DNA from 3 places in the Janibacter zhangyanbonis genome. Region 1 is predicted to be linked to each of the others. Evidence: predicted binding sites of a transcription regulator. Region 1 holds the regulator's gene; each other region holds the start of a gene.

What was found. The regulator HrcA, encoded in region 1, represses chaperone genes, less so after heat shock. The targets are predictions, from matches to a motif close to TTNGCACTCGNNNNNNNCGAGTGCNAA.
Region 2: the regulator HrcA is predicted to act here: its motif matches at 1,550-1,576, upstream of groL (chaperonin GroEL).
Region 3: the regulator HrcA is predicted to act here: its motif matches at 1,851-1,877, upstream of groES (co-chaperone GroES).

The regions. Positions count from the first base shown of each region.
Region 1 is NZ_CP191481.1:2,136,885-2,140,157, reverse strand. Features, by position in the region: gene ACQBJO_RS10425 (DUF3097 domain-containing protein) at 1-461, opposite strand, end outside; gene hrcA (heat-inducible transcriptional repressor HrcA) at 603-1,637, shown strand; gene dnaJ (molecular chaperone DnaJ) at 1,696-2,820, shown strand; gene ACQBJO_RS10410 (16S rRNA (uracil(1498)-N(3))-methyltransferase) at 2,826-3,273, shown strand, end outside.
Region 2 is NZ_CP191481.1:370,976-374,248, forward strand. Features, by position in the region: gene ACQBJO_RS01875 (hypothetical protein) at 1-331, shown strand, start outside; gene ACQBJO_RS01880 (hypothetical protein) at 341-916, opposite strand; gene ACQBJO_RS01885 (hypothetical protein) at 1,007-1,471, opposite strand; gene groL (chaperonin GroEL) at 1,694-3,273, shown strand, end outside.
Region 3 is NZ_CP191481.1:2,612,278-2,615,550, forward strand. Features, by position in the region: gene groL (chaperonin GroEL) at 1-1,322, opposite strand, end outside; gene groES (co-chaperone GroES) at 1,421-1,717, opposite strand; gene ACQBJO_RS12745 (class I SAM-dependent methyltransferase) at 1,931-3,169, shown strand; gene ACQBJO_RS12750 (MFS transporter) at 3,230-3,273, shown strand, end outside.

The DNA of each region.
Region 1 (3,273 bases):
TCGACGACGACACCCTCGACCCGCAGGTCGTGGCCCCACACCTTTTCGACGAGCTCGGCGTCGTGGCGGCCCTCGACGAAGATCCGCGACCCGATGGCGACCCTGGCCTTGGCGTCGTGGACGGCGACGGAGCCGCTCGCGGTGCGGGAGGCCTGCTGCTCGGCCGCGGCGAGGGCGGCGCGCTGGGCTCCCTTCGGTGCCGTGAGCGATACCGGGGCGCCGTCGACGAGGAAGCCGCCGCCGAGCGGGAAGGCCCGCACCTTGCCGCGGCGGTCCTCGAGGTGGACGACGTGCACGCCGCCCGCCTTCTCCACCGCGACGACCGCGCCGACCCAGCCGGTCTCGACGTCCTCGACGACCGTTCCGCGGGTGGCCTCGAGGGCACGGGAGGTGGGCCGCGCCAGCCTGCCCTTCGACTTCCAGTCGCCGGAGAGCACGTCCTTGCCGTATCGATCGCTCACGAGGGGTGACCGTAGGCGCACACCGTGGGAGTGGTCGGCGCGGCACGCCGGGGTCGTTGGAATGCCTCCGACGGTCGTAGACTTGGCACTCAGGTGGACCGAGTGCCAGCGGTCCCGGAGTGGGTGACGAAGGAGGACGTCATGAGCCAGGAGCGGCGGATGGCCGTGCTCAGCGCCATCGTGGAGGACTACGTGCAGACCTCGGAGCCGGTCGGCTCCAAGGCGCTGCTCGACCGCCACCAGCTCAACGTCTCGGCGGCGACCGTGCGCAACGACATGGCCGCCCTCGAAGACGAGGGACTGATCATCGCGCCGCACACCTCGGCCGGGCGCATCCCCACCGACGCCGGCTACCGGCTCTTCGTCGACCGGCTCCAGGCGATCCGCCCGATGTCGCGCGGCGAGCGGGCGGCGATCACCGACTACCTCGAGGGCGCCGACGAGCTCGACGTCGTCCTCGAGCGCACCGTGCGGCTGCTGTCGACCCTGACCCGCCAGGTCGCGGTCGTGCAGTACCCCTCGCTCACCCGCAGCACGGTCAAGCACATCGAGCTCGTCCCGATGAGCGAGACCCGGCTCATGGTCGTCGTCATCATGGGCACCGGCCGCGTCGAGCAGCGCATCGTGCCGACGAGCGTCGACTACCTGAGCAGCCAGGGCGCCGAGGCCCTCGCACGTGCGCGCGGCCGGATCAACGCCGCGACCCGCGACCTGCGGCTCGCCGACGCGATCACCGCGCTGCGCACCCTGGCCGGCGAGGACGACGAGACCGAGGATGCCCTGACGGCCGGGGTCATCGCGGCCGTCGAGGACGCCCTCGCGCAGGAGCGCGTGACCAAGGTGACGCTCGCCGGCACCGCCAACCTCGCGCGCAGCTCGAGCGACTTCCCGATGACCCTCGAGCCGGTGCTCGACGCGCTCGAGCAGCACGTCGTCCTGCTCAAGCTGCTGAGCGTCGAGGCCGGTCAGACCGCGGCCGGCGTCTCGGTGCGCATCGGCTCCGAGAACCCCGTGTCCGGGCTGCAGGGCACCTCGCTCGTCACCTCCGGCTACGGCTCCGGCGACGAGCAGGTCGGCGCCGTCGGTGTGCTCGGCCCCACCCGCATGGACTACCCGGCGGCCATGGCGCAGGTGCGCGCCGTCGCCACCTATCTCTCGCGGATCGTGGACGCCTGACCGGCGACCGCACCGCGCACGACCACCCGACCCCCACCACCCACCGAGGACGTCACGCGTGAACGACTACTACGAGGACCTGGGCGTCAGCCGCGAGGCGACGCCCGAGGAGATCAAGCGGGCCTACCGCAAGCTGGCCCGCACCCTGCACCCCGACGTCAACCCCGGCCCGGAGGCCGAGGAGCAGTTCAAGCGGGTCTCGCAGGCCTACGACGTCCTCTCCGACGAGACGAAGCGCCGCCAGTACGACATGGGCGGTGACCCCTACGGCGGCCAGCACGACGGCTTCGGCGCCGGCTTCACCTTCAGCGACATCATGGAGCAGTTCTTCGGGCAGGCGGCCGGCGGCGCCGGGCGCGGTCCGCGCTCGCGCTCCGCGCGCGGCCAGGACGGACTCGTCGGCCTCGAGATCGACCTCGCGACCGCCGTCTTCGGCGGCCAGGAGGAGCTGACCATCGACACGGCCGTCGTCTGCGGCTCGTGCAGCGGCGACGGCGCCCAGCCGGGCACCGGCCGACGCACCTGCGACACCTGTGGCGGCCGCGGCGAGGTCCAGCAGGTCCAGCGCTCCTTCCTCGGCCAGGTCATGACCAGCCGTCCGTGCCCCACCTGCCAGGGCTTCGGCGAGGTCATCCCCAACCCCTGCCACGAGTGCTCCGGCCAGGGCCGGGTGCGCAGCCGCCGCTCGATGAAGGTGCGCATCCCCGCCGGCGTCGACGACGGCACCCGCATCCACCTCGAGGGCGAAGGGGAGGTCGGTCCCGGTGGTGGGCCGGCCGGCGACCTCTACGTCGAGCTGCGCGTGCGTCAGCACGAGACCTTCACCCGCCGTGGCGACGACCTGCACGCCTCGGTCGCGGTGCCGATGACCGCAGCCGCACTCGGCGTGACGATGAGCTTCGCCACCCTCGACGGCGAGCAGGAGATCACCATCAAGCGCGGCACCCAGCCGGGCGACACGATCGTCCTGCCCGGCCTCGGTGTGACGCACCTGCGGCGCGAGGGCCGCGGCGACCTCGTCATCCACGTCGACGTGCGCACGCCGACCCGCCTCGACGACGAGCAGGAGCGCCTGCTGCGTGAGCTCGCGGCGGCCCGTGACGAGGAGCAGCCCGACGGCGAGCTCGACGACGTCGACTCCGGCTTCGTCGGGCGCCTGCGCCACGCCTTCAAGGGTCGCTGACCCCGGTGACCGCACCGCTCTTCGTCGTCGACCCCGGCGCACTCGACGGCCTCGCCCCTGACGCGCTCGTCGAGCTCACCGGCCCCGAGGCCCACCACGCGGCGACCGTCGTCCGCCTCGGCGTGGGCGAGGAGGTGCTCGTCGCCGACCGGCACGGGGCACGGGTGCTCACCGAGGTGACCGAGGTCGGTCGCGAGCTCGTGCGCCTGCGGGTCCTGGAGCGGGCCGACGAGCCGGAGCCCTCCCTTCGCCTCGTGCTCGTGCAGGCCCTGGCCAAGGACGGCCGCGACGAGGACGCCGTCGAGGCGGCCACCGAGCTCGGCGTCGACGCCGTCGTGCCGTGGCAGGCCGACCGGTCGATCGTGCGGTGGAAGGGGCCCAAGGTCGACAAGGGCCGACGCAAGTGGACCCATGTCGTCGAGCGCGCCGCCAAGCAGTCGCGCCGCGGCCGCT
Region 2 (3,273 bases), 1.7 Mb from region 1:
GGGCGTCATCAACTACGTGCACAGCTACTTCTGCCCCGCGGGTCAGGACCCGAGGTACACCTCCGGCTGCACGCTGCGTGACCAGCGGATGATCCTGCCCGAGAAGAGCCCGCTGACCTTCCGCGTCAGCTCGACCGGGCTCTCGGCGAAGGTCGTCGGACGGGCTCGGGCCGTCAACCTGGACTCGCACGTCACCCGCGACCTCGCCGTGGACCTCACGCTCAAGGGGTCGCCGTGGACCGGCGTCAACCACGGCATCACGCGTGCCGACGGCACCTTCGCCGGGGTCTCCCGCGACATCGAGCCCGGGGGCTTCATCACCCTCCGGTGACCGTGGTGGTCAGCGGGTCGCCTCGATCCGGTGGATGAAGGAGTCCTCGCGGGTGTTCCAGCGGACCTTCGCCCCGTCGACGCGCCCGCTGACGGTCGCGTGCGTCTGGCGTAGCCGGGTGCCGCCGACCCACTCTCCGGTCCAGGCCCGGCCATCGGCACGCAGGACCAGGTCGGAGGGGAAGGTGCGGCCGGCGCCCTCGAGCGGTCCGTCGACGACGGCCGAGCGCATCGTCGAGCTCACCCGGTAGTCGCTGCGGTCGTGGTCGAGGTAGACCGTGCTGCGGAAGACGCAGCGCGACGAGACCCACCGCGTGTTGACCGTCGCCCCGCTCGGGCAGAAGTAGGAGACGATCTTGCGCTTGCCCCGCGGCCACTGGACGCCCTCGGCGTCGGTCTCGAAGATCAGCCGGTGCTGGTTGCCGCGGACCTGGCTCATCGGGCCGTCGAGCATGACCTGCACGTCGACGTGCTCCTCGATGACGTCGCCGTCGGCCGAGGTCGTCGCCTCGGCGCTCGCGCCTGCAAGCGTCAGGCCGATGGCGGCGGCCAGGGTCGGGATGGTGAGGGTGGCTGTGCGTCGCATGGTGAACCCCTTCGTCGATGAGGAGTCGTCGGTGTGACGAGCCTCACAGCGTAGGACGCGTGGGGCGCCTCGACGGTTGCGTGCAGTCGCTCAGGTGCGCGGGTGCAGCCCCTCGAAGCCGGCGCGCATCTGCCCGTCGGCGTCGGAGCCGACCGGGTCGTCGAGGTCGGCGACGAAGACGGCGACGAGCGCGCGGGCGGGGTTGTCGCCCGCCTCGGTGAGCAGGCCCTGCCAGGCGGCGAGGTTGGGGTGCTCGACCTCGGCGCACGCCTGCGCCGGCGCGAGCCCGTCGACAGCGGCCTGCAGCTGCTCGGCCGAGACGTCGAGCGTGGCCGTGCTGCCGTCGTGGCGCAGCACCGATGCGAGCACGACGGCGGCCAGGCCGTGGCTGCCCCCGGGGAGGTTGACGTGGGGGAACTGCACCTCCGGGTCGCTGCTCGCCGGCGTGATGCCGACGGCCCAGGCAACCGGCGGGGTCCAGCCGTCGATGCGCTCGGCGAGGTGGGCCTTGATCGCGGCGAGGCCGGTGGGCGTGCTCCAGTCGAGATCGCTCATGGCTCCACTGTGCCAAGCCGTCGGGGGCGAAGGGGAGGATCGTTTGCACTCGCAGGGGGAGAGTGCCAATAATGGGCCTTAGCACTCTCCTCGTGAGAGTGACAGTCCTGACCGGTCAGGTGAGGGGCGCGATCGCACGGTGACGTGAGCCGGGTGGTCGCACTCCGTCCGTCGCGGGCACCCCCGGTCGCACCCTTCGATTCGCGTGGAGGAACCACCCGAATGGCAAAGCTCATTGCTTTTGACGAGGAGGCCCGTCGCGGCCTCGAGCGGGGCATGAACACCCTCGCCGACGCCGTCAAGGTCACCCTCGGCCCCAAGGGCCGCAATGTCGTCCTGGAGAAGAAGTGGGGCGCCCCCACGATCACCAACGACGGCGTGTCCATCGCCAAGGAGATCGAGCTCGACGACCCCTACGAGAAGATCGGGGCCGAGCTCGTCAAGGAGGTCGCCAAGAAGACCGACGACGTCGCCGGTGACGGCACGACGACGGCGACCGTCCTCGCCCAGGCACTCGTGCGCGAGGGCCTGCGCAATGTCGCGGCCGGCGCCAACCCGATGGCCCTCAAGCGCGGTATTGAGGCCGCCGTCGCTGCAGTTTCCAGCGAGCTGCTCGCGATGGCCAAGGAGATCGAGACCAAGGAGCAGATCGCTGCCACGGCCTCCATCTCCGCCGCTGACCAGGAGATCGGCGCCAAGATCGCCGAGGCCATGGACAAGGTCGGCAAGGAAGGCGTCATCACCGTCGAGGAGAGCAACACCTTCGGGCTCGAGCTCGAGCTCACCGAGGGCATGCGCTTCGACAAGGGCTACATCTCCGGCTACTTCGTCACCGACACCGAGCGCATGGAGACCGTGCTCGAGGACCCCTACGTCCTCATCGCCAACTCCAAGATCGGCTCGATCAAGGACCTCCTGCCCGTCCTCGAGAAGGTCATGCAGGCCGGCAAGCCGCTGCTGATCATCGCCGAGGACCTCGAGGGCGAGGCCCTGTCGACGCTCGTCGTCAACAAGCTCAAGGGCACCTTCAAGTCCGTCGCCGTCAAGGCCCCGGGCTTCGGTGACCGCCGCAAGGCCATGCTGGCCGACATCGCCATCCTCACCGGTGGCCAGGTCATCTCCGAGGAGGTCGGCCTCTCCCTCGAGACCGCCGAGCTCGACCTGCTCGGCCGCGCTCGCAAGGTCGTCGTCACCAAGGACGAGACGACCATCGTCGAGGGCGCGGGCGACCAGGACCAGATCGCCGGCCGCGTCAACCAGATCAAGGCCGAGATCGAGAACTCCGACTCGGACTACGACCGCGAGAAGCTCCAGGAGCGCCTCGCCAAGCTCGCCGGCGGCGTCGCCGTCATCCGCGCGGGTGCGGCCACCGAGGTCGAGCTCAAGGAGCGCAAGCACCGCATCGAGGACGCCGTGCGCAATGCCAAGGCTGCCGTCGAGGAGGGCATCGTCGCCGGTGGTGGCGTCGCGCTCCTGCAGGCGACCAAGGCCGCCTTCGACAAGCTCTCGCTCGAGGGCGACGAGGCGACCGGTGCCAACATCGTGCGCGTCGCCGCGGGTGCGCCGCTCAAGCAGATCGCGGCCAACGCAGGCCTCAACGGCGGCGTCGTCACCGAGAAGGTCGAGAACCTGCCCGCGGGCGAGGGCCTCAACGCCGCGACCGGTGAGTACGTCGACATGATCGCCCAGGGCATCATCGACCCGGCCAAGGTCACGCGCAGCGCGCTGCAGAACGCCGCCTCCATCGCGGCGCTCTTCCTCACCACCGAGGCCGTCGTCGCCGACAAGCCGGAGAAGGCCGC
Region 3 (3,273 bases), 480 kb from region 1:
CGCACGATGTTGGCGCCGACCTGCTCGTCACCCTCGAGCTGCACGGCGTCGAGCGCGGAGACCGCGTGCGCCAGGGCGGAGCCACCGCCGGCGACGATGCCCTCCTCGATGGCCGCGCGGGTCGCGGAGATCGCGTCCTCGATGCGGTGCTTCTTCTCCTTGAGCTCGACCTCGGTGTGCGCGCCGACCTGGATGACGCAGACGCCACCGGCGAGCTTGGCGAGGCGCTCCTGGAGCTTCTCGCGGTCCCAGTCGGAGTCGGTGCGCTCGATCTCGGACTTGATCTGGTTGACCCGACCGGTCACGTCGTCGGCGGCACCCTGGCCGTCGATGATCGTCGTGTTGTCCTTGGTGACGACGATGCGACGGGCCTGGCCGAGGTCCTCGAGACCGACCTGGTCGAGCTTGAGGCCGACCTCCTCGGCGATGACCTGGCCACCGGTGAGGATCGCCATGTCCTGCAGCATCGCCTTGCGGCGGTCGCCGAAGCCGGGGGCCTTGACGGCCGCGACGTTGAAGACGCCCTTGAGCTTGTTGACGACGAGCGTCGAGAGGGCCTCGCCGTCGATGTCCTCGGCGATGACGAGCAGCGGCTTGCCGGACTGCACGACCTTCTCGAGCACCGGGAGGATCTCCTGGATGTTGGAGATCTTGCCCTGGTTGATCAGGACGTAGGCGTCCTCGAGGACACCCTCCATGCGCTCCGGGTCAGTCACGAAGTAGGGGCTGATGTAGCCCTTGTCGAACTGCATGCCCTCGGTGAAGTCGAGCGCGGTCTCGGCCGTCGAGGACTCCTCGACGGTGATGACGCCGTCCTTGCCGACCTTGTCGAAGGCCTCGGCGATGGTCCCGCCGATGCCCTGGTCCTGGGCGGAGAGCGAGGCGACCTGGGCGATCTCGTCCTTACCCTCGACCTCACGGGCGGTCTCGAGCAGGCGGGCCGAGACGGCCTCGACGGCCTTGTCGATGCCGCGCTTGAGGCCGGACGGGGCGGCGCCCGCGGCAACATTGCGCAGGCCCTCCTTGACCATGGCCTGGGCGAGGACGGTCGCGGTCGTCGTGCCGTCACCGGCGACGTCGTTGGTCTTGGTGGCGACCTCCTTGGCGAGCTGGGCGCCGAGGTTCTCGTAGGGGTCCTCGAGCTCGATCTCGCGGGCGATGGTCACGCCGTCGTTGGTGATCGTCGGGGCGCCCCACTGCTTGTCGATGACGACGTTGCGGCCCTTGGGGCCGAGCGTCACCTTGACGGCGTTGGCGAGCTGGTCGACGCCGCGCTGAAGGGCGTCACGGGCGGAGTCGTTGAACTCCAGTTCCTTGGCCATGTCTGTCCTTTGGTTCTAACGAAGGGGGGAAAAGCGACGCCCCGGAGGGCCCGGGAGAGGGCCGCACCCGGGGCGTCAGCTGTGAGTCGTGCGCAGGCTCAGGCGAGGATCGCGAGCACGTCGCGGGCGGAGAGGATGAGGTACTCCTCGCCGCCGTGCTTGATCTCGGTGCCGCCGTACTTGGAGTAGATGACGCGGTCGCCGACGGAGATGTCCATCGGGACGCGCTCGTCACCGTCGTCGTTGAAGCGGCCGGGGCCGACGGCGACGACCTCGCCCTCCTGCGGCTTCTCCTTGGCGGTGTCCGGGATGACGAGGCCGGAGGCGGTGGTCTGCTGCGCCTCGATGCCCTTGACGACGATCCGGTCCTCGAGCGGCTTGATGGAAACCGACACGGTGACTCCTTCTGTGGGGACGAATGTGTGAGTTCTGGGGCGAAGCCGGGCCGGGCGCCGTCGCGGGGGTCGTCCAACCGTGGCATCTGGCACTCGCCAGTGGTGAGTGCCAAGAGCAAATCTAGGCCGCCGTTTGGCACTCGGTCAACCCGAGTGCCAGCGCCCGGTCGGATAGGTCCGCCGTGCCGAGCACGATGCGTGACAATGGCGCACGTGGACCCGACGACCGTGCGCTGGCTGGCCTCCCCCGAGGGGCACGAGTCCCTGCACGGCCTGCCCGAGTACCGCGAGGCGGACGCGGTCGGTCTGGCCTCGCGGCTGCGGGCGGCGGGCCACTCCGCCGAGCGCGTCGCCGCGCTCCTGACGCAGAAGCGTCTGCAGGCTCGCGCGCAGGAGAAGTTCGGCGAGTTCGCCGAGGGCATGCTCTTCACCCCCGACGGGCTCGAGCAGGCCAGCCGCCTCGAGGTCGCCGCCACCCACGCCGGGCGCTACGCGACCGCGAGCCTGGCGACCGTCCACGACCTCGGCTGCGGCATCGGCTCCGACGCGATGGCGATGAGCGCCCTCGGTGTCACCGTCCACGGGGTCGACGCCGACCCGCTCTCTGCCGCCATCGCCGACGTCAACCTGCGCCCCTGGCCCGACAGCCGGGCCCGCACGGGGGTGGCCGAGGACTTTGAGGCACCCCTCGACCCCTTGCACTCGCGCACCGGTGTCTGGCTCGACCCGGCGCGCCGCACGCCCGGCGTCACCGACCGGAGCGGGCGCACGCGACGGGTCTTCCGGCTCGACGAGATCTCGCCGTCGTGGGACTTCGTGCTGTCGGTGGCCCGCGACGTGCCCGCGACCGGCGCCAAGCTCTCCCCTTCGCTCCCCCACGACATCCCGCCGCTCGGCACCGAGGCCCAGTGGACCTCGTGGCAGGGCACCGTCCTGGAGTGCACCGTCTGGTGGGGCCCGCTCGTCAAGGAGGCCGGACGCAGCGCCCGCGTCCTGCGCAAGGGCGCGCCCCCGGTCGAGGTGGACCAGCGCACCTGCGAGGAGGACCCCGCCGCGGCCGCCTCGCTCGCCGAGACGGGGCGATGGCTCTACGAGGCCGACCGAGCCGTCAACCGGGCCGGGCTCATCGGCACGGTCACCGGCGCCGTCAGCGGGATGGAGCTCGAGGCCGGGCTGGGCTACGTCACCAGCGACGAGGCGCTCGACCTCGGCCACGCCCGCCGCTACGAGGTGCTCGAGGCGATGCCCTTCTCGGTCAAGGGGCTGCGCGGCTGGCTGCGCGAGCGCGGCATCACCGGTCTGACGGTCAAGAAGCGGGGCATCCGCCTCGACGAGGACCAGCTGCGCAAGCAGCTGAAGATCGGGCGCGGCGCCGGTGACGGCGAGAGCGCGACCGTCGTGCTCACCCGCGTCGGTGGTGAGCAGGTCGTGCTCGTCGTCGCCCTCACCTGATCACCCTCGGTGTATCTTGACGTCAAGACATATATCTTGATGTCAAGAAAAAGGAGTGCCATGACCACGTGGCTCGCACGCGTCCTGCCCCCGAGTGCCCTCGA